2 regions of the Streptomyces seoulensis genome follow, and region 2 is predicted to be linked to the other one. Evidence: riboswitches for the same ligand, from Rfam matches in the RefSeq annotation. Region 2 holds a riboswitch; the other holds the start of a gene.
What was found. Region 2 has a riboswitch for cobalamin ahead of HEK131_RS25355 (ribonucleoside-diphosphate reductase subunit alpha). Riboswitches for the same ligand answer to the same signal wherever they lie in the genome.
Positions count from the first base shown of each region.

Region 1: another riboswitch for cobalamin. It lies ahead of metE (5-methyltetrahydropteroyltriglutamate--homocysteine S-methyltransferase); the one in region 2 lies ahead of HEK131_RS25355 (ribonucleoside-diphosphate reductase subunit alpha).

Region 1 covers NZ_AP025667.1:3,463,962-3,479,223, reverse strand. The annotation lists gene HEK131_RS16090 (AfsR/SARP family transcriptional regulator) at 1-799, shown strand, start outside; gene HEK131_RS16085 (DUF4232 domain-containing protein) at 938-1,633, shown strand; gene HEK131_RS16080 (CbtB domain-containing protein) at 1,939-2,160, shown strand; gene HEK131_RS16075 (CbtA family protein) at 2,182-2,934, shown strand; gene HEK131_RS16070 (histidine phosphatase family protein) at 3,010-3,585, opposite strand; gene metE (5-methyltetrahydropteroyltriglutamate--homocysteine S-methyltransferase) at 3,666-5,978, opposite strand; cobalamin riboswitch at 6,141-6,357, opposite strand; gene HEK131_RS16060 (amidohydrolase) at 6,428-7,756, opposite strand; gene HEK131_RS16055 (thiazolylpeptide-type bacteriocin) at 7,943-8,116, shown strand; gene HEK131_RS16050 (TOMM precursor leader peptide-binding protein) at 8,228-10,168, opposite strand; gene HEK131_RS16045 (ABC transporter permease) at 10,165-10,917, opposite strand; gene HEK131_RS30315 (ATP-binding cassette domain-containing protein) at 10,914-13,202, opposite strand; gene HEK131_RS16035 (lantibiotic dehydratase C-terminal domain-containing protein) at 13,199-14,317, opposite strand; gene HEK131_RS16030 (lantibiotic dehydratase) at 14,314-15,262, opposite strand, start outside.
Region 2 covers NZ_AP025667.1:5,537,823-5,553,084, reverse strand. The annotation lists gene HEK131_RS25355 (ribonucleoside-diphosphate reductase subunit alpha) at 1-1,656, opposite strand, end outside; cobalamin riboswitch at 1,781-1,906, opposite strand; gene HEK131_RS25350 (GNAT family N-acetyltransferase) at 1,970-2,476, opposite strand; gene mctP (monocarboxylate uptake permease MctP) at 2,555-4,165, opposite strand; gene HEK131_RS25340 (DUF3311 domain-containing protein) at 4,162-4,425, opposite strand; gene HEK131_RS25335 (GntR family transcriptional regulator) at 4,560-5,324, opposite strand; gene HEK131_RS25330 (extracellular solute-binding protein) at 5,734-7,002, shown strand; gene HEK131_RS25325 (carbohydrate ABC transporter permease) at 7,115-8,101, shown strand; gene HEK131_RS25320 (carbohydrate ABC transporter permease) at 8,098-8,940, shown strand; gene HEK131_RS25315 (glycoside hydrolase family 3 protein) at 8,949-10,430, shown strand; gene nagB (glucosamine-6-phosphate deaminase) at 10,478-11,263, opposite strand; gene HEK131_RS25305 (sensor histidine kinase) at 11,759-13,225, shown strand; gene HEK131_RS25300 (WhiB family transcriptional regulator) at 13,503-13,760, opposite strand; gene HEK131_RS25295 (diacylglycerol/lipid kinase family protein) at 14,080-15,048, opposite strand; gene HEK131_RS25290 (hypothetical protein) at 15,174-15,262, shown strand, end outside.

The DNA of each region.
Region 1 (15,262 bases), 2.1 Mb from region 2:
CCGCGCGGAGGCGATGGGCTGGCTGGCCGCCGAACGCGAGGACCTGGCCCGCGCCGCCACCGCCGCACGGGCCGCCGGCCTGGACGACCGGGCCTGGCGGATCATCCTGCTCCAGTGGCCGCAGGTGGTGTGGCGCTCACGGGACAACTGGTCGCCGCTGCTGCACACCGCCCTGGAATGCGCGCAGGCCGTGGCGGACCCCTACGCCGAGTCCCGCGTCCGCACCCTCCTGGGCTGGGTGCTGAGCGAGGAGGGCCGGCTCGCGGACGCCGTCACCCTCCTGGAACCCTCACCCGCCCTGGCCCGCCGCTGCGGCGACCGCCTCGGCGAGGCCACCGCCCTGATCAACCTCGCCCTGGTCCAGGCCGCGCAGGGCGGATCGGACGCCGCCCTGGCCAACTGCGCCCACGCCGCCACCCTGGCCCGCGCGGAAGGCGGCACCCACACCGAGATGCTCGCGCTGCTGCACCTGTCCCGCATCCACCTGAGCACCGGTCACCCCGAGGAGGCCCTCCGCGTCGCCCGCACGGCCCTGGACCTCGGCCCCGAACACGAGGAAGCGGCCCGCACCTCCCTCCTCCACACCGTCTGCGGCGAGGCCCACCTCGCCCTCGGCGAGGAGACCGAGGCCATACGCCTCCTGGAACGCGCCGCCGACGAGGCGGAGTCCACGGGATACGACGAGGGAGCGGTACGGGCCCTGGAGGCCCTGCTGCGGGTCAGCGGGCGGGCGGACCACCGCAAGCGGCACGAGGACGCGGTACGACGGCTCGCCGCCGAAGATCTCCGGACGCCCTGAGGGCGGCGTCAGAACGGCGTCAGCGGGACGTCAGCGGGACATCAGCGAGACGGTCGAGACTCAGAGTGTCAGCAGGTCAGCGGCTGGCCGGCGGTCGGACGGCCGTCGTTTTTCGCCATACCTCTCGGGGGAACCACCATGAACGCCTCGCGCCGTACCGCACTCTTCTCCGTCGCCGCCTCCGCCGCGCTCGCCCTGTCCCTGACCGCCTGTCAGAGTGGCGAGGGGACCAAGGCCGAGGGGACGGCGGCCGCGCAGACGGCCACCTCCCCGGCGTCCGCGCCGGCGTCCGGCACGGGCGGGAGCAAGGGCACCGCGGTCGGCACCGCGCACAAGTCGGACTCCAGCGGCTCCGGTTCGGCGGCCGCCGGGGGCTCGACCGCCGCGCAGGGCACGGGCGGCGGCTCGGCCGCCACCCCCGTCTGCGCCGCCAAGGACGTGAAGGTCTCCGCCGAGCGGCAGGACGGCCCGCCCTACACCCACATCGTGCTCACCGCCCGGAACACCTCTGGCCACCGTTGCGAGATGGCGGGCTTCCCGCACATCCAGTTCCTGGAGAGCCACAAGCAGGACGTGCCGTCGGTGGCGAAGAGCAAGCCCGCCGCGCCCACGGTGCTGAACCCCGGTGACCCCGCGTACGCCCTGGTCAAGCTCTCCGACGGAGGCGTGGACGAGGACAACGAGGTCGTGACGGCGTTCCAGCTTGTGCTGGAGGGCGACTCCACCGTCATCGCGGTGGACTCCTCCACGGGCGGTGGCATCGCCGTCGACCCCGCCCGTGCGCTCACCGGCTACTGGACCGGCGAACTGCGCAACGGAGCCGACGACTTCTGACCGCTCCCGCCGCCGCCGGGGCCCCGCACACGGGCCCCGGCCGCGCGGCCGCCCCTGCCCCGTGGCCGTGCTCCGTACACGGCCGGGAGAGGAAGATCACCCGGACCGATGCGGTCTTGGCCAGCCAGGGCACACGCGGTACCGTCGGGGCGATATCGACGACGGCGAAACGGAAGCCGGTGGGAAACCGGCACGGTCGCGCCACTGTGTGCGCGGGTCCTCCAAGGGGCCGCGCGAGTCAGACCCGTGGCCGTCGTCCTGTGCACCACCGAGATGGGACGCGAACTCCCAGAGGAGGTCCTGCCATGGCGCAGACCGTCGCCCAGCCGACCGCCGGCAACCCCGCCGTACCCGCCAAGCTGCCGCTCAAGGAGATAGCGCCCTGGGCGGTCTTCTTCGGCGTCCTCATGCTGGTCCTGCTGTACTTCGTCGGCGCCGAGCAGGGTGCCACCTCCGTGTTCAACGGCACGGACGTCCACGAGTGGGTGCACGACGCCCGCCACCTGCTCGGCTTCCCCTGCCACTGACGCGAGGGACGCCGCACACCCATGAACTCCGCAACGGTAAGAAACCTCCTCGTGCGGGGCATGCTCGCCGGCCTCGCCGCCGGAGTGCTCGCCCTGATCGCCGCCTACTTCCTCGGCGAGCCGAACGTGGACAGCGCCATCAGCTTCGAGGGCCACCACTCGCACGGGCACGAGGTGGAGGTCGTCTCCCGCTCGCTGCAGTCCACCGCCGGACTCGCCACCGGTGTCCTCGTCTACGGGGTCGCCTTCGGCGGCATCGCCGCGCTCGCCTACTGCTTCGCGCTCGGCCGCGTCGGCCGCTTCGGCCCCCGCGCGACCGCGCTGCTGCTGTCCGGCGCCGCGCTGCTCGCCGTGTACGTGGTGCCGTTCCTGAAGTACCCGGCCAACCCGCCCTCGGTCGGCGACCCGGACACCATCGGCAAGCGCACCACGCTGTACTTCCTGATGATGCTGCTCAGCGTGCTCCTGGCCGTCGGGGCCACCCTGCTCGGCAAGCGCCTCGCCCCGCGCCTGGGCAACTGGTACGCGACCCTCGTCGCCGTGGCCGCCTTCGCCGTGGCGACCGGGCTGGCCTACGCCTTCCTGCCGGTCGTCAACGAGGTACCGGAACACTTCCCGGCCGCCCTGCTGTGGCGGTTCCGCCTCTCCGCGCTGGCCATCCAGACGGTGCTGTGGGCCGGATTCGGCCTGGTCTTCGGCGAGTTGGCCGAACGGCTGCTGAACCCCCGCCCCGCTGCCGCTCCCACGGGACGGGCGGTCGCCGCCTCCCACTGAGCAGGCGTGAGGACGAGACGAAGGGCCCCCGGAGACTTCCGGGGGCCCTTTCTCACTCCCGGTCCGCGCCGAGTCTCACTTTCCGTCCGCGCCGAGCGGGCGCCCCAGCCGCAGGTTCCAGCGTCCGGCCCGCCCGGACAGCTCGGTCGCGGTGAGCGGGGGCACGTCCAGCCGCCAGAACGCCTCGCCCGGCAGCCCCAGCGCGTGCACCACGGCCGCCCGCACCACCTCGGGTTCCACCACGGCGACCGTACGGCCCTCAGGAGCCGACGTGAGCCAGCGCCCCACCCGCGCGCACACCTCGCGCACCGACTCCCCGCCCGGCGCCGCGCAGTCCGGGTCGGCCAGCCACCGGGCCACCGCCTCCGCCTCCGTCGCGCCGACCTCCGCCAGCGCACGCCCGCGCCACCGCCCGGCGTCCAGCGGCGCCAGCTCCGCCGCCACCACGCCCCGGAGCCCGAGGGCCTCCGCCGTCTCCCGGCACCGCACACCGGGCGACACCACGACCCGCGCCGCCTCCGGCAACGCACCGGCCGCCGCCCGCGCCCGGGCGGCGCCCACCTCGTCGAGGGAACCGGTGCCGTCGTAGAACCGCGCCTCCCGCAGCGCTGCCCCGATCGCGGGCGAGACGAGCACCAGCCGACTGGTCACGCGAGGAACCTCCTGATCACAAGCACGCGGCCCCGTCCGTCCCGGCCCACAGGCGGAACCGGGACGAACAGGCAGGGGAACTACAGCAGTTCACTCCGCACCGTACGGGCCGCCGCGACCAGGTTCTCCAGCGAGGCCCGTGTCTCCGGCCATGCGCGGGTCTTCAGACCGCAGTCCGGGTTCACCCACAGCCGCTCGGCGGGGATCGCCCTCAGCCCCGTACGCAGCAGCTCGGCCGCCTCCTCGGCGCTCGGCACGCGCGGGGAGTGGATGTCGTACACACCCGGACCCGCCTCGCGGGGGTAGCCGTGCGCGGCCAGTTCGCGGGCCACCTGCATGTGCGAGCGGGCCGCCTCCAGGCTGATGACGTCGGCGTCCAGGTCGTCGATGGCCCGCACGATGTCACCGAACTCGGCGTAACACATGTGCGTGTGGACCTGGGTGGCCGGCCGGACCCCGGCGGTGGTGAGCCGGAACGCCTCCGTCGCCCAGGCGAGGTAGGCGGCCCGGTCGGCGGCGCGCAGCGGCAGCGTCTCGCGCAGTGCGGGCTCGTCGACCTGGATCACCGAAGTGCCCGCCCGCTCCAGGTCGTCCACCTCGTCGCGCAGGGCGAGCGCCATCTGCCGGGCGGTGTCGCCGAGCGGCTGGTCGTCACGGACGAACGACCAGGCGAGCATGGTCACCGGGCCGGTCAGCATGCCCTTGACCGGGCGGTCGGAGAGGGACTGGGCGTACGTCGTCCAGCGCACCGTCATCGGCCCGGGGCGGGAGATGTCGCCGGCCAGGATCGGCGGGCGGACGTAGCGGGTGCCGTAGGACTGGACCCAGCCGTGCCGGGTGGCGAGGTAGCCGGTGAGCTGCTCGGCGAAGTACTGCACCATGTCGTTGCGTTCGGGCTCGCCGTGCACCAGGACGTCCAGGCCGGTCTTCTCCTGGAAGGAGATCACCTCCTGGATCTCCGCCTTGATGCGCTCCTCGTACCCGGCGGTGTCGATCCGGCCCGCGCGCAGGTCGGCGCGGGCGGTGCGCAGTTCGCCGGTCTGCGGGAAGGAGCCGATCGTGGTCGTCGGCAGCAGCGGCAGACCGAGGTGGGCACGCTGGGCGGCGGCCCGCTCGGCGTACGGCTCGCAGCGCCGGGCGTCCGCCCCGGTGACGGCGGCGGCGCGCGCCCGGACCCGCGGGTCGCGGGTGATGGGGGAGCCGGCGCGCGAGGCCAGGTCGGCCCGGTTGGCGGCGAGTTCGGCGCTGATCGCGTCCGTGCCGCGGGCCAGGCCCCTGGCCAGCGTGACGATCTCGGCGGTCTTCTGCCGGGCGAACGCCAGCCAGCGCAGGATCTGCGGCTCGATGTCCCGCTCGGCGGCGGCGTCCAGCGGGACGTGCAGCAGGGAGCAGGAGGCGGCGACGTCGACCCGGTCGGCCAGCCCCAGCAGGGTGCCGAGCGTGCCGAGGGACTTCGAGAGGTCGTTCACCCAGATGTTGCGGCCGTCGACGACCCCGGCCACCAGCCGCTTGCCGGGCAGCCCGCCCACGGCGGCGAGCGCGTCCAGGTCGGCCGCCGCGGCCTCGGTGAAGTCCAGCGCCAGCCCCTCCACCGGCGCCTTCGCCAGCACCGGCAGCGCCTCGCCCAGCCGGTCGAAGTAGGAGGCGACCAGCAGCTTCGGCCGGTCGGTGAGCGCGCCCAGCTCACGGTAGGCGCGCCCGGCCGCGTTCAGCTCGGCCGGGGTCCGGTCCTGCACCAGCGCGGGCTCGTCCACCTGCACCCACTCGGCCCCGGCCGCGCGCAGATCCGCCAGCACCTCGGCGTACACCGGGAGCAGCCGGTCCAGCAGGGTCAGCGGATCGAAGCCGGCGGGGACGCCGGGTGCGGGCTTGGCCAGCAGCAGGTAGGTGACCGGGCCGACCAGCACCGGCCGGGCGGCCAGGCCCAGCGCGAGGGCCTCCTTCAGCTCCGCGACCTGCTTGGCGGAGTCGGCGGAGAACACCGTGTCCGGACCCAACTCCGGTACCAGATAGTGGTAGTTGGTGTCGAACCACTTGGTCATCTCCAGCGGCGGCACGTCCTGCGTGCCGCGCGCCATGGCGAAGTACCCCTCCAGCGGGCCGGCGGCGACGGCCGCCCGGTGCCGGGCAGGGATCGCGCCGACCATGACGGTGGTGTCCAGCACGTGGTCGTAGTACGAGAAGTCCCCGGTCGGGACCTCGTCGATGCCTGCTTCGGCCAGCGCCTGCCAGTTGGCGCGGCGGATGCCTGCGGCGGTGGCCCGGAGGGCGCCGGCGTCGACACGGCCCTTCCAGTAGCCCTCGACGGCCTTCTTCAGCTCCCGGTCCTGGCCCTGACGCGGGTAGCCGTACACGGTGGACCGTGCTGCCGCGGCTGCGGACTTCGGTGTCACGGAGATCTCCTTCACGAGACGGATCCCTGAGATCCCGGCGACGGGACGAGCACGTGAAGGGGTGACGACCGGACGGCGCCGGCCCGCACGGTGTGCGCGGTGGACCGTCCGTGTGTACGCCGACCCGCCCTCGAGGTCACCGGGATGTCCGTACGCGAGTGGGTCGCGCACGGGCAGATGGCAGGTCTTCGGACTCGCGGGCACGTCCTCGCGGAGGACACCTAGTGGCCGTCGCTTCCCAGGTCCGTGCGTCGGACCCAGTGCGTATGACGGCGGTCGTTCCCGCTCACCGCTGCGGGGCAGTCCCGGATTCCCACCGGGTTCCCTCTTACGACACCCCGCCTGGCGGACGGGGCGAACCAGCTACAGGGGTCACCCTACGGGCCGTGACCCCCGGCCGCCGGTACCGTCCGTCATCCGGATGGTGATCCGGGCCACGCGGACCGTGGTCACCCCGCCGCCGGGCCGAGTTGGGCCAGTGCCGCCGTCACCATGGCGGCCGTGCCCGTGTCCAGGGTGAGGCGGACGCTGGGCAGATAGCGGGGGGAGTGGTTGTGGGGGAGAGTGCGGAACTTCTCGGCGGGCCCGGTACCGGGGGCCGCCGCCCACTGGGTGGGACCGACCGAGCCGAGCATCCAGTAGGCGCCCCGGATGCCGGGGCGGCCGTGCAGATGGCCGCCCGCGCCGGTGAGCAGCGGGAAGTCCTCGGTCGCCGAAGAGGCGGGCCAGCCGGTGACGCGGGCGGCGCCGAAGGCCGTCTGGTGGGCGGCGCGGACGGCGGCCGTGACGCCGGGGTCGGGCCGGGTGACGCCGGAGCGGTTCAGCTCGCGGACCGTGACCCGCGGCGGCAGCGCGGCCGCGGCGGCCTCCGCGCGCACCACCCGCTCCACCGCCGCGGTGCCCCGGACGAGCGCCGCCTCCGAGAGGGCGCGGACGGTGACCCGCAGTTCGGCACGGGTGGCTATCACGTTCCCGGTGCGCCCGTAGTCCCCGGCCCGCAGCGAGGACGCGGTGACCACCAGGCGTTCGGCCGGGTCCGTCTCGCGGGCTGCGACGGCGGGCAGCCGGGTCACCGCGCCGGCCGCCGCGAGCAGCGGATCGGCCGTCAGATGCGGGGTGGCCGCGTGTCCGCCGTCCCCCTCGAAGACCACTTCGAGCGTCACGCTGCCCGCCATCAGCGGCCCGTCCGCGTGCGCCACCATCCCGGCCGGGAACGCGGCGGTGTGCTGGGCGAGGACCACGTCCGGCGCGGTGATCCGGTCGTACAGCCCGTCCTCCAGCATGGCGCGAGCACCGCTCAGGGTCTCCTCGGCGGGCTGCCCGACGACCAGGAGCGTGCCCCGCCACCGGTCGCGGTGCTCGGCGAGCCACCGGGCGGCCGCCGCCGCGCAGGCCAGGTGGGCGTCATGGCCGCAGGCGTGCATCACCGGCACCGGCCGCCCGTCCGGGCCCGGCGAGGTCGCCGTGCTGGCGTACGGGACGCCGGTCTCCTCGGCGACCGGCAGCGCGTCCAGCTCGGCGCGCAGCAGCACGGCCGGGCCGTCGCCGTTGGCCAGTTCGGCCGCGACCCCGTGCCCGCCGACACCGCGCAGGACCCGGAAGCCGTCCGCCGTCAGCCGGTCCGCGAACCGGGCGGCGGTGCGCTCCTCGGCGCCGGACAGCTCGGGGTGCCGGTGCAGGTCGAGATACATCTCGGCGGTGGACGCCAGCAGGGCGTCCAGGCCGGGCGGGACACCGCCGCCCACGGTCACGGTCGGACGGGTCTGGTCGCTGCTCACGGCGAGTACTCCATGGGGTCGTAGAACGGGGGTGTCAGTGAAGTGACAGCCATCGGTCAGGGAGTTGGTGTCGGACGCGCGTAGAAAGGGAGGTGTCCGGGGGCTCGCTCCTCCGGCAGGTTCGGCGCACCACCGGACGGGACCCTCCCGGACGGCAGCAGGTCACCTGACCCGGAAGGAGCCATCATGGCTGACAACAACCTCGCCTCCCTCGCCCAGGAGATCCTGGACCTGGAGTCGGAGACCTTCGAGATCACCGACTACTCGGACGCCAGCGAGGTCATGCTCGGCTCGTCGACGAGCTGTTCCTCCACCAGCACCTGCTCCAGCACCACCAGCACCACCTCCTGCACCGCCTGATCCAGGCGTCGCACCCACGGTCCCCGGCCCGCGTCAGCGCGCCGGGGACCGTCGGCGTCGCGCGGACCTCCTTCACGGCCCGCGCGCCGACGAGCTGAACGCCTGCCCCGGTCACGGGAACGGATGCGGCACCCGCCGCAACTCCTCCTCCTTCAGCGGCGCCGGGACCAGACCGGCCCGGTGCGGCGCGGTGCGCAGCCTCGGCATGGTGAGCGCCCGCTGCCGCGGCCAGCCGAAGTCGATCGGCAGCAGCCCCGGAGCCAGCGTGGCCACCGTGCGCAGCCCCATCCGCCGCTGCTCGGGCGTGGTCTGGTCGACGGCGATCACCTCGCAGCCCGCCTCGCCCAAGAGGTCCCGCACCAGCAGCAGATCGTCCCGCAGGTCCCCGGTACGCGGGCGCCGCTCCTCCCAGCCGGCGAACAGCTCGGCCGATGACGCCACGCGCGGCGGCTTCAGATAGCCCGCGGCGTGCACCCGCATCGCGGGCAGCCCGAACAGTGCCGCATGGTCCGGCAGCCGCTTCACCAGGTCGAAGTCCTCGGCCATGGCCGCGAGTTCGGCGGGCCGCTCGGCCACCTGGCCGGGCAGGTGCGGGATGTAGGTGAGGATCTCGGAGACCGCCGACTCCACAGCCGTCTCCGGGTCGAAGGACGCGCCCGCCGCGAAGGCCAGGGAGCCCGGCGCGTCGTCGCGGCGGACCGCGAGTCCGGTGACCACGGGCACCGGGAGGTCCACCCGGTTGTCGAAGACGTGCACGTCGTAACCCTGGAGCGCGGCCCGCGCCACCATCGCCCGCACGCTCGGCGAGCGCACCGAGTCCAGGTTGATCTCCGGCAGCGGCAGATCGCCGTACCAGCCGAGCAGGAAGGCGTCCCGCTCGATGAGTTCGAGCAGCCCGAAGAACACCGCCTCCTCCCAACTGCTGCCGGTGGCGCAGCCGTTGGAGCATTCGAAGACGAAGTTGTCGGCGGCCGTGCCCGCGCTGTAGTAGACGAGCCGGGCCGGTACCAGCACCGGTCGGCCGTCCCGCAGCGACCAGCCGGTCACCCAGGGGATCGGCCGGGCGGGGTCGAAGGGCTCGACCATCGGGTCCTCGGCGTAGGTGCGCGGCCCGTACAGCCCGCACGCACGCGGATCGAGGGCACGGTCGCCCCGCCCCTCCAGCTCATCCAGCGAGGCGGTCACCACCGGTGCGCGGTGGCGGCGATGGGTGCCTGCGTACCGTTCGAGCCCCTCCAGGAAGGCCAGGTCGCGGCTGTCCGCGAAGGAGTTGGCCTGCCCGCTCCAGGTGACGTCGGTGAGCCCGGCGTACCCCCGCATGAAGACGCTGCCCGCGACCGGGGCGGTGGTGGGGGAGGTGACGTCGATCCAGGTGCCGCCACCCAGCACCCCGCACACCGGGTTGGCCAGGGCCTTCACCGGGAGCGGGTGGTCGGCCGCCCGGCGCAGCCGGTACGCGTCGGGGTGCGGTTTGGGCAGCGCGCCCGGCGAGGGCAGCGCGGCCTGTTCCGCCGCGCGCAGTTCCGCCTCCTCGGTGAACGGACGGCAGCGCGGGCACATCGGCTCCGGCAGCAGCGGGAACGTACGCACCCGCAGCGTCTCCAGGTCGACCTCGGTGACCTGGGGCAGCTCGGCGTCCGGGCCCTCGGCGGAGTGCCGGGCGGCGCCGGAGGCGATCAGCCGGTGCAGCGACCACACCGCGTCCACCGCGTGGTCCGGCAGCACCGGCCAGACCCCGGCCGCCGTGGTCTCCGTACCGGTCTCCAGCGCCTCCCGTTCGGTACGGGTCCGCAGCCGCTGGCGCCGCATCGCCAGGCAGGTCCCGCAGGCCGGACCCGCCGCCGGGGCGCCGCCCCACGGACCGAGCAGCACGGCCTGCGCGGTGAGATGCACGGTCGCCGGCTCGGCGGGGAGCCCGGTCTCGCCGAGCACATCGGTGTCGCCGATCCGGGACACGGCGGGCGCGGGGAGCCCGGCCGACGCGGCACGCGCCGCCAGCCGGGCCTGGAGGTCCGCCCGCGCGGCCTCCAGAGCGGTCATCGTCGTCGTCATGTCCTGTTGCTCCAGCGGAAGATCCGGGTGGCGATCACCCCGAAGACCAGGGCGAACACGGCGAGGCCCGCGCAGTCCAGGGCGATGTCGCCCAGGTCCCCGCGGCCGCCCATGGCGTCGGTGAGGCCGTCGTTGAGGTAGTGCAGCGGCAGTACCTTGGCGGCGGTGCGCAGCCAGCCCGGCATCAGGTCGTCCGGGAAGAACGAGCCGGACAGGAACGCCATCGGCACCATCACCAGGTTGGCGATGGCCGCGACCGCCTCAGGGGTGTCGGCGAGACTGCCGACGATCAGGCCCATGGCGAGGAACGCGGTCACCCCCAGCACCAGCAGCGGCAGCGCGGCCCACCAGGGGCCCATCAGCCGCAGCCCGAAGAACGGCAGCAGGGCGACCGCGGTGAACAGCGCGGTCTGCGCGAGAGCCACCCCCATGGCCACCGTCCAGCGGGAGGCGAGCAGGGTGCGCAGCGGGGTCGGGGTGCGCCAGATCAGCCGGAGCAGGTCGTCCCGGCGCCACTGCATCAGGGCGAAGCCCACCGAGAAGACGGCCGCGTTGCCCACGCCCCAGGACAGCACGCCCGGCGCGATGTAGTTGATGGAGGCCAGCCCCCCGTCGACCTTGTCGCCCTGGAAGATCAGGCCGAACAGCACGAGGAAGGCGAGCGGGAAGGCGAAGGTGAAGAAGAGGGTCGTCTTGTCGCGCACGCTCGCGACATAGGTGGCCCGGGTCAGTGCGGCGTAGGCGCTCAACGGTGGTGCTCCGATCCGGTGCCGGTCAGCGAGAGATAGGCGTCTTCGAGGGTGGGGGTGCGCACGGAGACCGAGTCGATGTCCACGAGGTCGCCGAGCGCCGGCAGCACCCGGTTGGGCACCGTCGTCTCGATGACCAGGTCGGCGCCCTGCACGGTGGCCCGGTCCACGCCCGTGAGCGCCAGCGCGGCGCCGGGGGAGACCTTGTCGGCGGGCACCAGCAGCCGGGTCGGCGCGGCGAGCGCGCGGATCAGGTTGCGGGGCGAGTCGAGCGCGACGACCCGGCCGCCGGCGATGATCGCCACCCGGTCGCACAGCGCCTCGGCCTCGTCCAGGTAGTGGGTGGTGCAGATGATCGTGCGCCCCTCCGAACGCAACGACCGCAGCAGCTCCCAGAGTTCACGCCTCGCCTCCGGGTCGAGCGCGGCAGTCGGCTCGTCCAGGAAGATCAGCTCCGGCTCGTTGAGCAGCGCGGTGGCGACGGCGAGGCGCTGCCGCTGGCCGCCCGAGAGATGGTCGACGCGCGCGTTCTCCTTCTCGGTCAGCCCGACCCGCTCCAGCGCGGTCTTCGCGGCCTGGGGAGCCATGCCGTACAGCGCGGCCACCGTGCGCAGGTGCTCGCCCGCGGTCAGCCGGGCGAAGAACGCCGACGCCTGCGTCTGCACCCCGATCCGGGCCAGCAGCGCGATGTCGCGCGGCCAGGGGCTCTGCCCGAACACCGCGACGCTGCCGGAGTCGGGCTCCCGCATGCCCTCCACGATCTCCACCAGGGTGGTCTTGCCCGCGCCGTTCGGCCCGAGGATGCCGAAGAACTCACCATGGCGCACTTCGAGGGAGACGCCGTCGAGCGCCGTCACCTCCCCGTAGCGCTTGCTGACGCCGTCCAGGGCGACGACGGTCTCGGTGCCGGTGCCGCTCGGGGCGGGCTCCGTCCTGCTGTCGGGTGCGCTCATCTCGCCTTTCCTCAACTGGTGCGCGGCGGCCGGGACCTGCCCGGTGCTCGCGCCCGCCGGGACGGGACGCCCCGGCTCGGACGTGGGGGAGACGGCCGGGGCCGCCTCGGTGGTACGCCGGTCCCGCAGGCGCCGGCCGAGGCCGCCCAGCGCCCACAGCAGCAGGAGGGCGGCGAGCAGCGCGGGCGGCAGCGACCAGGCGAGCACCGCCATGCCGTCCGGCAGCGTCGCCCGCAGCGCCGCACCGCACAGCACCAGCAGCGCCGCGCTCTGCGCCGCGGTCAGCAGCGCGAAACCGCCGTACAGCAGCCTGAGGCGGGCCGGATACGCGGCGATGCCCGGACCCCGCCGGAACAGGGCCCGCACGGCGAGGGCGGCGAAGGTGCGGGCGCCCTCGGACAGGGCGGTGACGCCGAGCGCGTGCATGAGGGCCTTGTAGCCGTCCAGCGGCGGCAGCGGCAGCAGGTTGGCCACGCCGAGGACGGTGCCGAGCAGCAGCAGCGCCCCGAGCGCGGGCCGGGCCTGGGCGTCGGCCGGGAGCAGCGCCCACACCGGGTAGAACGGCACCAGGAACAGCAGGTTGGCGAAGACGCCCGCGCACGCGGTGGCGACCTTGCGGGCCCGGCTGCCGAGGAACTGGACGTCCTCCACCTCGCAGTACAGATAGGTGGCGAAGCAGAACCAGCGCAGTCCGATCTCCGTGACCCGCCCGCCCCAGGCCCGCGCGAACAGCCCGTGCGCCAGCTCGTGCAGAGCGAGCCCGCACCACAGCACGCAGCCGATGGCGAACAGCAGCACCGGCTGCTCGGCGGTCTCCTCCGTCTGCCGCCACAGTGTCCCGGCCTGTGCCACGACGGCGGCGAACACGCCCACCGCCAGCGCGGTCAGCACCGCGAGTACGACGGGCCGCCGCGCGGGCGCGGTGAGCCGGTGCAGCCGGTCCATCAGCGCGGGCGCGTCGGACACCATCCGGGTCCGTCCGGCGAGGATGCCGTTCGGCGGCCGCTCCGGCCCGGCGGGCGGCGCCGCGGACGGTGCGGGGGAGCCCTCCAGCAGGCCCCGGCCGTGCAGCAGCCGCAGCACCTGTCCCCACTGCGCCTCTCCGAGCCGGGCCCCGAACTCGCCCGCGTACTCGCCGCCGATCTCCTCCAGCGTGCGGGTCCCGTCCAGCCGGGTGATCAGGAAGTGCTCCTTGGGGCCCAGTTCCAGCCGCCGTCCGGTGCGCGGGTCCTTCAGCAGATGGATACGGGCCGCACCCCGCACCAGCCGGGGCCCCGCCACCAGATCGGGGCGCACCCGGGGGCGGCTGGCCAGGAACGTCCCGGTGGTCACCCCTCACCCCCGCGCCGCCAGCCCGCCAGCGAGTCGCCCGCGTCGCCCTCGGCACCTCGCGCGCCGCCGTCCCGCAGGGCGCGGGCGAGCACGTACGACAGGAACGCCTCGTCGCGCACGGTCGTGCTCAGCCGGTTGTTGGTCATGTGCAGATACGGCGAGAGCAGCATCGGCAGCGCCTGGGCCGGGTCGGTGGGGCGCAGGTCGCGGGTGCCGTCCCAGGAGCGGAAGGCCAGCTCGCCGTCGCGGATCAGCGCCATCGCCCGGTCGCGCAGCTCGGCGCTGTGCTCGGCCCAGCCGCGCAGGAACGCCGGGAGCCGCCCTGTCTCGCCCGCCGCCACCGCGTCCCGGATGTCCCGGAACCGGCCCGGCAGGCTCGCGCCCATCGCGGTGTACGCGCGGTCGTAGCCGTCGTCGGCGGTGTAGTTGGTGCTGGAGAACGCCCGGTTCCAGAAGGTGTGGTAGCGGTCCAGGAAGGAGAGGAGGGCCTCGTCGTCCCGCAGGAAGGTCCCGGACATCACCATCATGAGCTGGGCGGACAGCCCGAGCAGCACGGTGCGCAGGTGCAGGTTCATCGAGCGGGCGGCCTCGATGACTAGGTCGCTGGAGTGCTGGAAGTGCCACTCCGCCAGCTCGATCCCGGCCGGGCCGCCGTACTTGCCGTACTCGGGCTCGTAGGGGCGGTCCTCGAAGGTGTTGTTGGGGCGCAGCAGCATCCGGCCGTCCGGGCCGAGGTACTCCGAACGTTCCTGGTCGCCGAACTCCAGGGTGAACAGGGTCTCGTAGAGGTCGGCGAAGAAGCCGTCCTTCACCTCGTACAGCGCGGGCCGCTCGCGCAGGAACGTCTCCAGGGCCGCGTGCGCCCGCCGGCGGACGACTTCGGCGTCGGCGGCGCGGGCCGGCTTCAGGCGCAGGCGCAGATGCGGGCCCTCCAGCCAGTAGTTGATGAAGAAGTACCCGTCGAGCAGGCCCTCCTCGGTGAGGGCGTCGACCAGGGGCCGGACGCAGTTCAGGAGCAGCGGGCGGGGGCTGGCCGCGTAGAAGACGTGCACGGCCAGCCACTCGCCGGGCGCCTGACCGGGTACGGCTGAGGCTTCGGTGGGAGCGGTCGTCATGGGGCGGGGTCCTCTTCGGGTCGGGCGGCCGGGACGGGCAGCAGTTCCACGGCGAGTTCGGCGACGTGCCGCCCGCGCGGTGAGGTGACGTGCAGTTCGTCCTCGCCGGGGAGCATCTCCTCGAAGACGGTCCGGGCCCGTCTCCCGGCGAGGAGCCCTTCGAGGGCGGTGAGCGAGAGCGGGCTCTCGAAGTCGACGTACTGCGGCTTGGACCCGCCGAACCAGGCCGCACCCCGACCGTCCTCCGCCTCCTCGTGGACGGTGGCGAAGACACGGGCCGGCAGGCCGTGCCGGACGCGCCAGCGGTGCCAGGCGAGATACCAGTCGGCGTCCCCGGTACCGGGTGCCCGCAGCGGGAGACGGCCGTCGGCGGCGGTCCAGGAGCGCCGCTGGAGCACCAGTGAGCGGTGGCGGACGCGTGGGCGCCGGGTGACGCCGTCCGTCGCGGGGCCGGCGGGCACCCCGCGCCACACGTCCGGCACCGAGCGGGAGGTGGGCGAGAACAGCAGCAGGGTGCGCGGGATCTCGGGCAGCACCATGGGCACCAGATAGCCGAGGTACACCGGGACGACCTCGCGGTCCAGCCGACGGGAGCGCAGCAGCAGCCGGTCCTCGGCCTCGTCGTGCACGGCGTACAGGTCGTCCAGGTGGAGGCGGGCCTCCTCGGGGGCGGTGCTGTTCTCGCCGGGGCAGACGATCTCGTGGTCCGTGAGACGGCCGTGCAGATTGAGGTTGGTGGTCGCGGCCCCGGCCGTGACCTCGGCGAGGACCGCGCCGGGCGGGAGCACCGCACGCAGCCCGTCGCGGAGCGAGTCGGTGAGGCCGGGCCCGTCCGCGCCGTCGAAGCAGTGCGTGAAACGGGTGAAGGGGAAGCACAGGCCGCCGTAGGAGTTGTTGAGCACGGCCAGCGGGCCGTCGGCGCGGCGGGCCAGTTGCAGGAAGTGG
Region 2 (15,262 bases):
GGACGCCTCGTAGGAGGCCAGCATGATCCGCTCGGCGATCCGCGTGGACAGCGCCTTCGCCTCGGGGGAGTCGAAGGGGATGCGCAGCTTGAAGAAGACGTCCTGCAGACCCATCGCGCCGAGGCCCACCGGGCGCCACTTGGCGTTGGAGCGGCCCGCCTGCTCGGTCGGGTAGAAGTTGATGTCCACGACCCGGTCGAGGAAGGTCACGGCCGTACGGACGGTCTCGTCCAGCCGCGCCCAGTCGATGTCGCCGTCCACCACGAAGGCGCCCAGGTTCACCGAGCCGAGGTTGCAGACCGCGGTCTCCCCGTCGTCGGTGACCTCGAGGATCTCCGTGCACAGGTTGGAGGAGTGGACCACGTTGCCCGGCAGCGCCGTCTGGTTGGCGGTGCGGTTGGCGGCGTCCTTGAAGGTCATCCAGCCGTTGCCGGTCTGGGCCAGGGTGCGCATCATGCGGCCGTACAGCTCGCGGGCCGGCATGGACTTCTTCGCCAGGCCCGCCTCCTCGGCCTTGCGGTAGGCCGCGTCGAACTCCGGGCCCCACAGGTCGACCAGCTCGGGCACGTCCGCCGGGGAGAACAGCGACCACGGCTCGTCGGCGTTGACCCGGCGCATGAACTCGTCCGGGATCCAGTGCGCGAGGTTCAGGTTGTGCGTACGGCGCGCGTCCTCACCGGTGTTGTCGCGCAGCTCCAGGAACTCCTCGATGTCGGAGTGCCAGGTCTCCAGGTACACCGCGGCAGCGCCCTTGCGCCGCCCGCCCTGGTTCACCGCGGCCACCGAGGCGTCCAGCGTCTTCAGGAACGGCACGATGCCGTTGGAGTGCCCGTTGGTGCCCCGGATCAGCGAACCCCGGCTGCGGATGCGGGAGTAGGACAGGCCGATGCCGCCGGCGTGCTTGGAGAGCCGGGCGACCTGGTGGTAGCGGTCGTAGATCGAGTCCAGCTCGTCCAGCGGGGAGTCCAGCAGGTAGCAGGACGACATCTGGGGGTGCCGCGTACCGGAGTTGAACAGGGTGGGGGAGGAGGGCAGGTAGTCGAGGCGGCTCATCAGGCCGTAGAGCGCGGCGACCTCGTCCACGGCCGGGGCGCTGTCGTTCTCGGCCAGGCCGCTCGCCACGCGCAGCATGAAGTGCTGGGGCGTCTCGATCACCTTGCGGGTGATGGGGTGGCGCAGCAGGTAACGGCTGTGCAGGGTGCGCAGACCGAAGTAGCCGAACCGGTCGTCGGCGCCGGTGTCGATCAGGGCGTCGAGCCGGGCGGCGTGCAGCGTCACGAAGTCGGCGGTGCGGTCGGCGACCAGGCCCTCGCGGTGGCCCACGGTCACCGACTCGGTGAAGCACGTCACGCCCTGCGAGGCGGCCTCGGCGCGGATGGAGAGCGTGAGCAGCCGGGCGGCCAGCCGGGAGTAGGCCGGGTCCTCCGAGATCAGACCGGCGGCGGACTCCGTGGCCAGCTCGCGCAGTTCCGCCTCGTCGGCACGCGCGGACCGGCCGCGCAGCGCGGCGGCCGCGACCCGTCCGGGGTCCGCGTCCGGGAGATCGGCGGTCAGCTCGGTCAGGGTCCGCAGCAGCGCGGCGCCGGGGCCGTCGTTCTCCACAGGGGCCTCGGTCGCCGGGTTGGCTGAAGCCGGGTCGGCAGGCGCGATGGTCACGTGGGGCTCTCCCTCGCTGGGCACGGGGCCAGGCGGAGGGAAGGGGAGGCACGAGCGCACGCGGCGTCGCGTCCACCGGCCCACTCCACGAGGCCCGGACGTCTTCGAGCACCCGGGCCGGACGGCCGGGCGCGCGCTGTCGGCAGGTCCTCGGACTGACTCTGGCGTGCACGAAGCACGCAAGTACACCGTTGCGGGACAGTTCCGGATTCGCACCGGATTCCCCTGCGACGACAGCGAGCACGAGCATACATCTAGTGCCGGGCTGCGGTGACACCCCCAGATGTTGTGTCTGTTGTGTGTCGCGGTGGCTTCAAAGCGTCAACTCGTAGGTGAGCAGGGCGAGGTCCAGCAGGTCTGGCAAGGGGTTCCAGTCGCGCTCCGGGGTGCGCCGGAAACCGAGGCGTTCGTAGATCCGGTGGGCGCCGTACATCGTGCGCTGGGTGGACAGGACGACGCGCACACAGCCCTCGACGGCCCGTGCGCGCTCCACACAGGCGCGCACCAGCGCCTCCCCGGCTCCCTGGCCCCGGCCGGCGTGCGCGACCGCCAGCATGCGGATCTCGGCCTCGCCCGGGCCCGCGATGTCGGCCATGGGTCCGCCCGCCGGGACGAAGGTGACCCCGCCGAGCAGGACGCCCCCGCGCACGGCCACCAGGACGTCCGCGGCGGCGGCCCGCCGGGCCACGTCCCGCAGCTCGCCCAGGTACGCGTCGCCCTCCCCGAAGTCGAGCAGTCCGTCCTGGAGGTAGGCCTGCGCGGTGATCTCGCCCAGGGCGTCGTACTCGGCGGGTCCGGCCGGTCTGATGTGGAGGTCCATGACCGGGAGTGTGTGCGACGACGGGCCGCCGTCGCTCTCGCTTTACGGCGGCCCGTGGCCGGGTGGAACGGGTTCTCGCTAGTGGGCGCTCCCCGCGGTCGCCGGGGGCAGCTCGACCTCGACGCCGGGGTCGCCCGCGTCGGCCGTGTAGTCCTCGGGCCTCGTCTCGTCGATGCCGTCGGGGGCCTTCACGGCCTTCAGGACGAAGGTGAGGACCACCGTGACCACCACGTTCAGCACGAACGCGGTCAGACCGATGTAGCCGATCTCACCGATGCCGGGGATCTCCTTGGCCGAGCCGCCGAAGTGCTTCTGGGTCGGCGAGGCGACCCCGTAGGCGGCGAGCGTGCCGTAGATCATGCCGACCGCCCAGCCGGCCAGCAGCGCCCAGCGGTGGAACCAGCGGGTGAACAGGCCGCCGACCAGCGCCGGGAAGGTCTGGAGGATCCAGATGCCGCCCAGGAGCTGGAAGTTGATGGCCACCGTCTTGTCCATGGTGAGGACGAAGACCAGCGCGCCCACCTTCACCAGCAGCGAGACCAGCTTGGAGACCTTGGTCTCCTGCTCGGGCGTCGCGTCGGGCTTGATGAAGTCCTTGTAGATGTTGCGGGTGAACAGGTTCGCGGCCGCGATGGACATGATCGCCGCCGGGACCAGCGCGCCGATGCCGATCGCCGCGAAGGCGACGCCCGCGAACCAGTCCGGGAACATGTCCTCGAACAACTGCGGGATGGCGAGCTGCCCGTTGGTGACCTTCACCCCGGCCGCGATCGCCATGAAGCCCAGCAGCGCCAGCAGGCCGAGCATCAGGGAGTAGAGCGGCAGGATCGTGGTGTTGCGGCGGATCACGTCACGGCTCTTGGACGACAGGGTCGCGGTGATCGAGTGCGGGTACATGAACAGCGCGAGCGCCGAGCCCAGGGCCAGCGTGGCGTACGTCCACTGGCCCGCCGGGGCCGGGACGATACCGCCGGCGCCTGCGGCGGTGTACTTCTCGCCCGCCTTGGCGAAGATCTCGTCGAAGCCGCCCAGCTTGATCGGGATGTAGATGATCGCCACCGCGATGACGATGTAGATCAGCGTGTCCTTCACGAACGCGATCATCGCGGGGGCGCGCAGTCCCGAGGAGTAGGTGTAGGCCGCCAGCACACCGAAGGCGATCAGCAGCGGCAGGTCCTTCACGAACCAGTTGGTGCCCTCACCGCCGCCCACGCCCATCACGTCCAGCACCGCCTGGATGCCGACGAGCTGGAGCGCGATGTACGGCATGGTCGCCAGGATGCCGGTGACCGCCACCGCCAGCGACAGCCCCTTGGAGCCGAACCGACCGCGCACGAAGTCGGAGGTGGTGACGTACCCGTGCCGGTGCGAGACCGACCACAGCCGGGGCAGGAAGGTGAAGATCAGCGGGTACACCAGGATCGTGTAGGGCACCGCGAAGAACCCGGCCGCGCCGGCCGCGTAGATCGCCGCGGGCACCGCGACGAAGGTGTACGCGGTGTACAGGTCGCCGCCCAGCAGGAACCAGGTGATCCAGGTGCCGAACGACCGGCCGCCCAGGCCCCATTCGTCCAGCGAGTGCTCGTTCTCGGCCTTGCGCCAGCGCGAGGCCAGGAAGCCCAGGACCGTGACGGCCAGGAAGAAGAAGACGAAGACGCCGAGCGCCACGCCGTTGACGCCGTCCTTCACTTCGACGCACCCCCGCTCTTCACCTTGCGTGAGCGCTGGTCGCGCTGCCAGAGCTGGTACGCGGTCACGGTGAGCGAGGTCGAGACCAGCACCCACAGCATCTGGTACCAGTAGAAGAACGGGATCCCGATGAACGTCGGGTCCACCTTGGAGAACGAACCCACCCAGAGCATCGCCACGAACGGCGCCACGAGGCACAGGCCGATGACCACACGGACCGGTGTCACCACCGGTGGCCTCACTTCAGAATCTTCGGGCATGCCTCGGCTCCGTCCCCTCGTTGATCACTGCGTAATGCGCACGCAATCTAGGTGACGGCACGGCGGAGCGGAACCCCTCGTCCGGGTATCGATATGGCGATGTGAGCTGGTGGGGGCGGTGGAAGGGGAACCGGTCAGTCCTGCGGACGCCTCAGGCGGGCCACGAACTTGTAGCGGTCGCCCCGGTAGACCGAGCGCACCCACTCCACCGGCCGGCCCTCGCGGTCCACGGAATGCCGGGACAGCAGCAGCATCGGCAGACCCACGTCGGTGCCGAGCAGGCTCGCCTCGCGCGGGGTGGCCAGTGAGGTCTCGATGGTCTCCTCGGCCTCGGCCAGATGCACGTCGTAGACCTCGGCGAGCGCGGTGTAGAGCGAGGTGTACTTCACCAGCGAACGGCGCAGCGCGGGAAAGCGCTTGGCGGAGAGGTGGGTGGTCTCTATGGCCATCGGCTCGCCGTTGGCCATGCGCAGCCGCTCGATGCGCAGCACCCGGCCCCCGGCACTTATGTCCAGCAGCCCGGCGAGCCGGTCGTCCGCCGTGATGTAGCCGATGTCCAGCAACTGCGAGGTGGGTTCGAGCCCCTGGGCGCGCATGTCCTCGGTGTAGGAGGTGAGCTGGAGCGCCTGGGCGACCTTGGGCTTGGCGACGAAGGTGCCCTTGCCCTGGATGCGTTCGAGGCGCCCCTCGACCACCAGCTCCTGGAGCGCCTGGCGGACCGTGGTGCGGGAGGTGTCGAACTCCGCGGCCAGCGTGCGCTCGGGCGGCACCGGCGTGCCCGGCGGAAGCGTCTCCGTGATCTCCTGGAGATGCTTCTTCAGACGGTAGTACTTGGGCACGCGCGCGGTACGGACGGTCGCGCCGGCCTCGTTCTCCGCCCTGCTGACGTCGGTGCTCATGGCTGCCTTCCCGGCTCCGGATGCCGAAAGCGACCGACATCGCCATCGGTCACGGCTCACATCGTGGCACGGTCGCGCGCGGCCGGGTCCGCCCGCACGCTCCGTGATCTCCCTGTATACCGCCGCACCCCCGGTTGGTCTAGTCCACCCGTGCGGAGCGGGCCATTGGTCCACCGGAACTGGTCCGTCCGATCTGTCGGTTGCGCAATGAAAGGTCCCTGCATATCTCGGTCGCGTCACGGACGCCCGGACCCCACCTGAACACCCTTGACAGCCCTTTTGGTCTGGGCCAAGCTCCCCCTGCTGGTCTACACCATTGGTCCAGTCCCGGCTCCGAGGGCGGTTCGACGCGCAAGTGTGACACCGCGGGGAGGCAGGGGGGTTGTGGGTATCCCTTGAGGAGGATGGCGTGAAGCGCAGACTGATAGCCGCGATCGGTGCCGCGGGCATGGTCGTCTCCATCGCCGCGTGCGGCAGCGACGACGGCAAGGGGGGCGACAGCGACCAGTTGACCGTCTGGCTCACCGTCGACGCGCAGAACAACTGGCCCGACCTGGTCAAGGCCGCCGACGCCGCCGTCGTGAAGAAGCACCCGGACCTGAAGATCAAGCACGAGTACTACGGCTGGCCGGACAAGAACACCAAGCTGGACGCCGTCCTCGCCACCGACAAGGCCCCCGACGTGGTCGAGATGGGCAACAGCGAGATGCTCGGCTACATGGTCAAGGGCGCCTTCGCCCCCCTCGACCCCGCCAAGTTCGCGGCCTCGGACGCCTGGCTCGACGGCCTGAAGACCTCGGTCACCTACGACGGCAAGACCTACGGCGTGCCGTACTACGCCGGTGGCCGCGTCGCCAACTGGCGCAAGGACGTGGCCGCTTCGGTCGGCGTCAAGACCCCGCCGAAGACCTACCCCGAGCTGACCGCCGCGCTGGACAAGATCCAGAAGAAGGAGGGGGACAAGTTCAACGCGTGGTACCAGCCCACCCGTGACTGGTACGCCGGCATGTCCTACGTCTACGACGCGGGCGGCGCCATCGCCAAGGAGCAGGGCGGCCGGTGGAAGGGGACGCTGTCCTCGCCGGAGTCGGTCAAGGGCCTGACCGCGTTCAAGCAGGTCCTCGACAAGTACATGCACGGCGACAAGACCAAGGACGAGTCCGACCGCTACCTCGTCTACGGCCAGGGCAAGTCCGCCATGATCTTCGCCGCGGCCTGGGAGGGCGCGACCTCCGCCGACCCGAAGAACGACAAGACCGGCAAGCTCAAGGACAACCTCGAGAACTTCGTGATGCCCGGCCCGTCCGGCAAGAACATGCCGGTGTTCCTGGGCGGTTCCGACCTCGCCGTCCCGGTGAAGTCCCGCAACCAGGACGTCGCCGCCGAGTGGATCAACGCCTTCACCGGCCCCGAGGGGCAGAAGGGCCTGATCGCCAAGGGCAACCTGCCCAACAACAAGACCGACCTCGCCACCCTGAAGAACGACCCGGCCACCGCCGTGCCGGCCACCGCGGCCGAGTCCAACTGGTTCGTGCCGATGGCCCCCGGCTGGGGCCAGGTGGAGAAGGCGCAGGTCCTGCAGACCATGCTCCAGGAGATCGGTACCGGCAAGAAGTCGGTCCAGGACGCCGCCAAGGAGGCGGACGCCGCGATCGACAAGGTCATCAACACCAAGTGAGCCGAGGGCGGGCCCTGCCGGTGCCCGCGCTCGTCCGCCGCGTGGGCGTCCCGGCCCGCGCGGCGGACGCCATACCGCCTGCACAGGACATACGGGATCGCCGAGGAGCGCGATGAGTGCCGCAGACACGACCACGCCTGCCAAGGTGCCGCCGCCGCGGCAGGCGCCCCCGCCCGGCCCCCCGCCGCCCCGGCCACGCCCGGCCTCCGTCAAAGGCGCCGCCACCCCCTGGCTGCTGCTCGCGCCCTGTCTGCTGATCCTCGCCGGTGTCATGGGCTACCCCCTGGTCCGGCTGGTCACCCTGTCGTTCCAGAAGTTCGGCCAGTCCCAGCTCTGGGGCTTCCAGGAGCCGGAGTCCGCCGGGTTCGGCAACTTCACCAAGGTGCTGAGCGACGGCGACTTCTGGCAGGTCGTGCTGCGCACCATCGTCTTCGCCGCCGGTTCCGTCGTCGTCACGATGGTCCTCGGCATGCTGATCGCCCTGCTGCTCCGAAAGGTCTCCGGCTGGGTGAAGACCCTCGTCAACATCGCGCTGGTGGCGAGCTGGGGCATGCCGGTCATCGTCGCCACCACCGTCTTCAAGTGGCTCTTCGACGCCGACTACGGCATCCTCAACGCCCTCGTCAGCAAGCTGCCCGGCGTCGACCTGATCGGCCACAACTGGTTCGCCAGCGGCCCCGAGGGCCTCACGGTGATCATGCTGCTGGTGGTCTGGGGCGCGGTGCCCTTCGTGGTCATCACCCTCAGCGCCGGACTCACCCAGGTCCCCGCCGAGCTGGAGGAGGCCGCCCGGCTGGACGGGGCCGGCGCCTGGGGCGTCTTCCGGTTCGTCACCCTGCCCGTGCTCAAGCCGGTGGTCGTCATGCTGACGACGCTCTCCGTCATCTGGGACATGGGCGTCTTCCCGCAGGTCTTCGTGATGCGCAACGGCCACCCCGAGGCCCAGTTCCAGTTGCTGACCACCTACTCCTACGACCGCGCCTTCGTGGTCAACGACTACGCCCAGGGCTCCGCCATCGCCCTCATCACCGTGGTGCTGCTGCTCGGCGTCGTCGCCGTCTACATGCGCCAGATGCTCAAGATCGGAGAGGTCGAGTGACCAGCACGGCTTCCCCCGCCCGCCGGACCTCCAAGGCCGGCTGGAACATCCTCGGCCTCCTCGTCTTCGCCACCGCCGGCTTCCCCGTCTACTGGATGCTCGACACCGCGATCAAGCCGGCCAGGGACGCCATCGACCCCGACCCGAGCCTGCTGCCCACCGGGTTCACCCTGGACAACTTCAGCCGGGCCTTCGACATCGCTGACTTCTGGGGCCCGGTCGGCCGCAGCCTGGTCGTCTCGCTGTCCGTCGTCGTCATCGGCGTCGTCGTCGGCATGCTCGCCGCGCTCGCCATCTCCCGGTTCGCCTTCCGGGGCCGGAAGATCGTGATCGTCGGCATCCTCGCGGTGCAGATGGTGCCGCTGGTCGCCATGATCATCCCGGTCTTCCTGCTGCTGAACGACCTGCATCAGTACGACAAGCTCACCGGGCTGATCATCACCTACCTGACCTTCATCCTGCCGTTCACGGTGTGGACCCTGCGCGGCTTCATCGTCAACATCCCGCGCGAGCTGGAGGAGGCCGCCATGGTCGACGGCTGCTCCCGCACCGGCGCCTTCGTCCGCGTCGTCTTCCCGCTGCTCGCCCCCGGCATGGTCGCCACCTCCGTCTACGGCTTCATCCAGGCGTGGAACGAGTACCTCTACGCCCTGATGCTGCTCAGCCAGGAGAACCAGACGGCCACCGTCTGGCTCGGCAACTTCACCACCAAGCACGGCACCGAATACGCCCCGATGATGGCCGGAGCCACCGTGATGGCGCTGCCGATCGTCGTGCTGTTCCTCCTCGTCCAGCGCAAGATGGCCGCGGGCCTTACCGCGGGCGCCGTGAAGGGATAACGCACCCGATGACGACAATCGCCCGCGGTTCGGACACCCTGACGCGTGACGCGCTCACCGTCCTCCAGCCCGGCTTCACCGGCACCACCGCCCCCGACTGGCTGCTGCGCCGACTCGGCGAGGGCCTGGCCTCGGTCGGCCTGTTCGGCCGCAACATCGTCTCGCCCGAGCAACTGTCGGCGCTCACCGCCCAGTTGCGCGCCGAACGCCCCGATGTGCTGGTGGCCATCGACGAGGAGGGCGGCGACGTCACCCGGCTGGAGGCCCGTACCGGCTCCTCCTTCCCCGGCAACCACGCCCTCGGCGCGGTGGACGACCTGGAGCTGACCCACGCGGTCGCCCGGGAGCTCGGCCGCCGCCTCGCCGCCTGCGGGGTCCACCTCAACTGGGCCCCCTCCGCCGACGTCAACTCCAACCCCGGCAACCCGGTCATCGGCGTCCGCTCCTTCGGCGCCGACACCGCCCTGGTCGCCCGGCACACCGCCGCCTACGTCACCGGCCTGCAGTCCGCCGGGGTCGCGGCCTGCACCAAGCACTTCCCCGGCCACGGCGACACCGCCGTCGACTCCCACCACGCGCTGCCCCGCATCGACGTACCCGCCGATGTGCTCCAGGCCCGCGAGCTCGCCCCCTTCCGGGCGGCCCTCGCGGCGGGCACCCGCGCGGTGATGAGCGCCCACATCCTGGTCCCCGCGCTGGACCCGGACCGCCCCGCGACCCTCTCCCGGCCGGTCCTCACCGACCTGCTGCGCGGCGAACTCGGCTACCAGGGCCTGATCGTCACCGACGGCATGGAGATGCGCGCCGTCTCCGGCACCTACGGCATCGAGCACGGCAGCGTCCTCGCCGTCGCGGCCGGCGCCGACGCGATCTGTGTGGGCGGCGGCCTCGCCGACGACGAGACGGTACGGCGCCTGCGCGACGCCCTGGTGGCCGCCGTGCGCTCCGGCGAACTGCCCGAGGAGCGCCTCGCGGACGCGGCCCGCCGGGTGCGCGAACTCGCCGCCTGGACGGCGAACGGCACCACCGGGGACACCGCTCCCGACACCGAGGCCGGACTGCGTGCCGCCCGCCGGGCCCTGACGGTGACCGGCGGCGAGTCCTTCACGCCGCTCACCGAGGCGCCCTACGTCGCCGCCTTCACCCCGGTCGCCAACATCGCGGTCGGCGACGAGACCCCGTGGGGCGTGGCCGCCGAGCTGTCGGCGCTGCTCCCCGGCACGCTCACGGGAAGCTTCACCGGCGACTCGGCCGGCTCCGACGCCCTCAAGGCGGCGGGGGAGCGCCGGGTGGTCGCGGTGGTCCGCGACGAACACCGCCACCCCTGGATGGCAGAGGCCCTGACCACGCTCATCGCGGCCCGCCCGGACACCGTGGTCGTGGAGATGGGCGTCCCCCAGTCCCCGCCCCGCGGCCGGCTCCACCTCGCCACCCACGGCGCGGCCCGCGTCTGCGGCCGGGCGGCGGCGGAGGTCATCGCGGGGGTGTGAAGCCCGCGCTCGGTCCCCGTGGTGCGCCCACGGGGACCGAGACGTTTCTACAGACCCTGCCACTCCGGCTTGTGGGTGTAGGTGTGGCGGAAGTAGTCCGCCAGCTTCAGCTTGGAGGCGGCCGCCTCGTCGGCGACCACCGTGGCGTGCGGGTGGAGCTGGAGGGCCGAGGCCGGGCAGATCGCGGCGACCGGGCCTTCGACCGTGGCCGCGACCGCGTCCGCCTTGCCCTCGCCGGTGGCGAGCAGCACCAGGTGGCGGGCCTCCAGGATCGTGCCTATGCCCTGGGTGATCACGTGGTGCGGGACCTGGCCGATGTCGCCGTCGAAGAAGCGGGCGTTGTCGACCCTGGTCTGCTCGGTCAGCGTCTTGATCCGGGTCCGCGAGGCGAGCGAGGAGCACGGTTCGTTGAAGCCGATGTGCCCGTCGGTCCCGATCCCGAGGAGCTGGAGGTCCACGCCCCCGGCCGCGGCGAGCGCCCGGTCGTACTCCTCGCACGCCGCCTGGACGTCGGCGGCCGTGCCGTCCGGGCCCATGAACGCGTCCATGCCGATGCCGAGCGGCTCCAGCACCTCGCGGCGCAGCACCGAGCGGTAGGACTCGGGGTGGTCGGCGGGCAGCCCCACGTACTCGTCGAGCTGGGCGATCCTGGCCCGGTGGGTGTCCACGGCGCCGGAGCGCACCTCGGCCGCCAGGGCCTGGTAGACGGGCAGCGGGGTGGAGCCGGTGGCCACCCCGAGCAGGGCGTCGGGCTTGCGTCGCAGCAGCCGGGCCATGGCCTCGGCTATCAGCTCGCCGCCCGCCGCGGCGTCCGGGACGATGACAACTTCCACGCTGGGCCTGCCGATCTGGAAGAGGGCCGACGGTCGCTGGGGACCGGGAGAGCGTTGGCTATGTGGTTTAGACCAATCTAGCAGAGCGGCCCCGGCCGTACGTGGCGGAAATCGCCAGGCCGACGGGCCCCCACGGCAGCCCCGGCCCGGCTAGGCTGCCCGTACGGCGCGGCCTCGCCGCCCCCGAGTTCGGGTCTCCTCCGACCATGGACACGCCCTCGTGGTCTAGTCCAGAATGCGAGGGAGGCAAACGCAGGACGACAAGCTGAAAAGCCTCCGCCTTCCCCGCACAGGAGGGCGGATCGAGGAACCGGTGCTCTCTGCCCTGACTGCTCCGGCTCCTCGGCCTTCGGCCGACCGGGACCGCACACCCCACGGCCGATGATGCTCCGGGCTGCGGCGCGGGGAGGGTTGAGGGTCCCTCTCAGGCGCCGCGGCCCGCGGGTGTCTTTCCAGCCGGTGACGCGCCCCCGGTACGCTCGCAGCGTGCCCTCCATGAACGAACTCGTCCGCCAGCACACCGCCCTCGGGGACACCGACCTCGAGTGGCTCCATCTGCTGGTCTCGGAGTGGCAACTGCTCTCCGACCTCTCCTTCGCCGATCTCGTCCTGTGGGTCCCCACCAGCGACGGCACCCGGTACGTCTCGGTCGCCCAGATGCGCCCGAACACCGGCCCGACCTCCTACCAGGACGACATGGTCGGCCACCTGGTCCCGCGCGGCCGCCGCCCCATGCTGGACGCGGCGCTGGACGAGGGCCGCATCGTGCGCGAGGGCGACCCGGAATGGCGCGAAGAGGTCCCCGTACGGGTCGAGTCCATCCCCGTACGCCGTGAGGGCCGCGTCCTCGGGGTGATCGCCCGCAACACCAACCTGCTGACCGTGCGCACCCCGAGCCGCCTGGAACTCACCTATCTCCAGAGCGCCTCGGACCTCGCACAGATGATCGCGGCCGGTTCCTTCCCCTTCCCCGACCAGCAGGTCGACATGGACGCCTCCCCGCGCGCGGGCGACGGCCTGATCCGGGTGGACGCGGACGGCATCGTCCAGTACGCCTCCCCGAACGCGCTCTCCGCCTACCACCGCCTCGGTCTCGCCGCCGACCTGGTCGGCCACCACCTCGGCCGCACCACCGCCGAACTCGCCCCGACGCGCGGCCCGGTGGACGAGGCGCTCGCCAAGGCCGCCAGCGGCTACGCGCCCCGCGAGTTCGAGATCGAGGCGAACGACGGGGTGATCCAGTTCCGGTCCATCCCGCTCAAGCCCAAGGGCACCCGCATCGGTTCACTGGTGCTCTGCCGGGACGTCACCGAACTCCGCCGCCGCGAACGCGAGTTGATCACCAAGGACGCCACCATCCGGGAGATCCACCACCGGGTGAAGAACAACCTCCAGACCGTGGCCGCCCTGCTCAGGCTCCAGGCCCGCCGCATCGACTCCGAGCGCGGCCGGGAGGCGCTGGAGGAGGCCGTGCGCCGGGTCGGCTCGATCGCCATCGTGCACGAGACGCTGTCCCAGAACCTGGACGAGCGGGTGGAGTTCGACGACATCGCCGACCGGGTGCTGGCGATGGTCGCGGAGATCTCGCCGGGCAAGGTGACCGGCCGGCGCAGCGGACGCTTCGGCTGGCTGGACGCCGAGGTCGCCACCCCGCTGTCGATGGTGCTGACCGAAGTGCTGCAGAACGCCCTGGAGCACGGCTTCCGCGAGGGCGACACCGGCACGGTCGAGGTGTCGGCGGTCCGGGGCGGCACCACCAAGGAGGCCCGCCTGCTGGTCACCGTCCAGGACGACGGGGTCGGTCTGCCCGAGGGCTTCGACCCGCACACCGCGGGCAACCTCGGCCTCCAGATCGTCCGGACCCTGGTCGAGGGCGAACTGGGCGGCACCTTCGACATGGTCCCGGCACCGGAGCGCGGTACCCGGGTCGTCCTGGACATCCCGGTGCGCCCGCAGAAGTGACGCCGGCCGGGCCGGGGCGGTGACGCCGGGGCGGCCGGCGTCGGGCGGCGCGGGCAAGCGAAAAGCCCCGGACCGGTGACGGTCCGAGGCTGGTGCTCGTTGCTGAGCTGCTCCGCCGGGGCGGAGCCCCCCTGGTCCGGCGGAGCCGGGACCTGGGGAAAGCATCGGGGGTACTGCGCGCTGCGGCTCGGGGGCGGGAGAAGCGCGGTGCCCGGTACGGGAGTTACCCGTCGGGCCCACGCGCCGCCAAGCTCAGGCTGTCAGCAGGGGTGACTCGTCAGGCAGAAGCCTGGCGAGCACGGTTGCGGGCGGCGCGGCGCTTCATCGCGCGACGCTCGTCCTCGCTCAGACCACCCCAGACGCCGGAGTCCTGGCCGGACTCGAGCGCCCACTGCAGGCACTGCTCCATGACGGGGCAGCGACGGCAGACGGCCTTGGCTTCCTCGATCTGCAGCAGCGCGGGACCGGTGTTGCCGATGGGGAAGAACAGCTCGGGGTCTTCCTCGCGACAAACGGCGTTGTGACGCCAGTCCATGGCTGCTACCTCTCCTTGGTATTACATGCAGATTGCTTGTGAATGTGAACGCTTTCACGAGTCCCTCAACAAGTGAAGGGCCGATCACCGGGTCTCCCCGGCGTGGACCTGTGTTTGAAGAGGGGTTCTGGCGATCAATGGAAGCCGGTCTTGCGGGCCGTCCCGATCGCCATGTAGAGACTCGCAAACCTCGGCGACGGATACAACCCCTTCAGGAAGATTTTTTTTGATTCCTCGGTGTCGACTAGGTCACAGCCGTACTTCCATGGGGTGGACAGTGGCCTAAACGTTCGAGTGAAAGGACTTTAGCCCGTTCCGCTCACACAATCACACGCAGTGCCCGGCGAACGCCTGTGAACGTCACGCTCGTCCGCAGCCCCAGGTGGTCACCGTCCATCTGAAGGGGCAGAGGGACCTTCGAATGCAAGGTGAAGCGGTCCAGGTCGTGCAGCGAGACCGCGTGTCTGCCATGGGGTCCGCGCTCGGGGGACGAAGTGAGCAACTGGGTCGCATACCGGGCAACCGCGGCCGTCGACAGCCGCTTCAGACCGAGCACGTCGATGCCTTTATCGAACGACGCCTTAGGCGACGTGTACATCGGGCGATTGCCGAGATACGTCCAGGGCGACGTGTTCGAGACTATGGCGACGGCGAGGTCGGTCACCGTCTCCGCTTCCGGCCTTTCCAGGCTGATCGTGCCGTGCGTGCGATTGGGTTCACCGATGAACTGCCTTGCTACTTGGCGGACATAGAGCGCGTGCGTCGACTTCTTGCCGCGCTCCCGTTCTCTTTCGACCCTGCCCACGACACCGGCATCGAAGCCCAGTCCGGCATTGAAAGTGAACCAGCGTTCCGGCACCGCCTCGTCCGCCGTGCCCGGCGTACCCGAGGTCAGACCGAGGCCCACCACCCGTTCCCGCTTCTCGCGCAGCGCGTCCAGCAGGGCGCCGGTGGCCTCGACGGGATCGTTGGGCAGACCCAGGGCGCGGGCGAAGACATTGGTCGAACCGCCGGGGACCACCGCGAGGCCGGGCAGCCGCTCGGGGTCGGGGCCGGCGTGCAGCAGGCCGTTGACCACCTCGTTCACGGTGCCGTCGCCGCCGAGGGCCACCACCATGTCGACGTCGTCACTCTCCGCAGCCGACCGCCCCAGATCACGCGCGTGACCGCGGTACTCGGTGTTGACGACCTCCAGCTTCATCTCGCTGGCGAGCGCGTGGATCAGAACGTCGCGTCTGCGGGCGCTTGTGGTGGTTGCCGCCGGATTGACCACGAGAAGTGCACGCATGCATGGCAGCGTACCTACTGGGGGGTATCGAACCCAGGGCGAGTCGGGGATCCGGTGGGGCCGAGGGGCGTGAGCCTCGCCACGCACCTTCCGGGCCCCCTCGGGCGCGGGGCTACCCTTCTGGGGTGAGCAGTGAGCAGACCCCCGCGGAGACCACCGACACCGCCCCGCCCGCCGCGGAGCGCCCGCGTCGCCTGACGTACGCCGCCGCGCT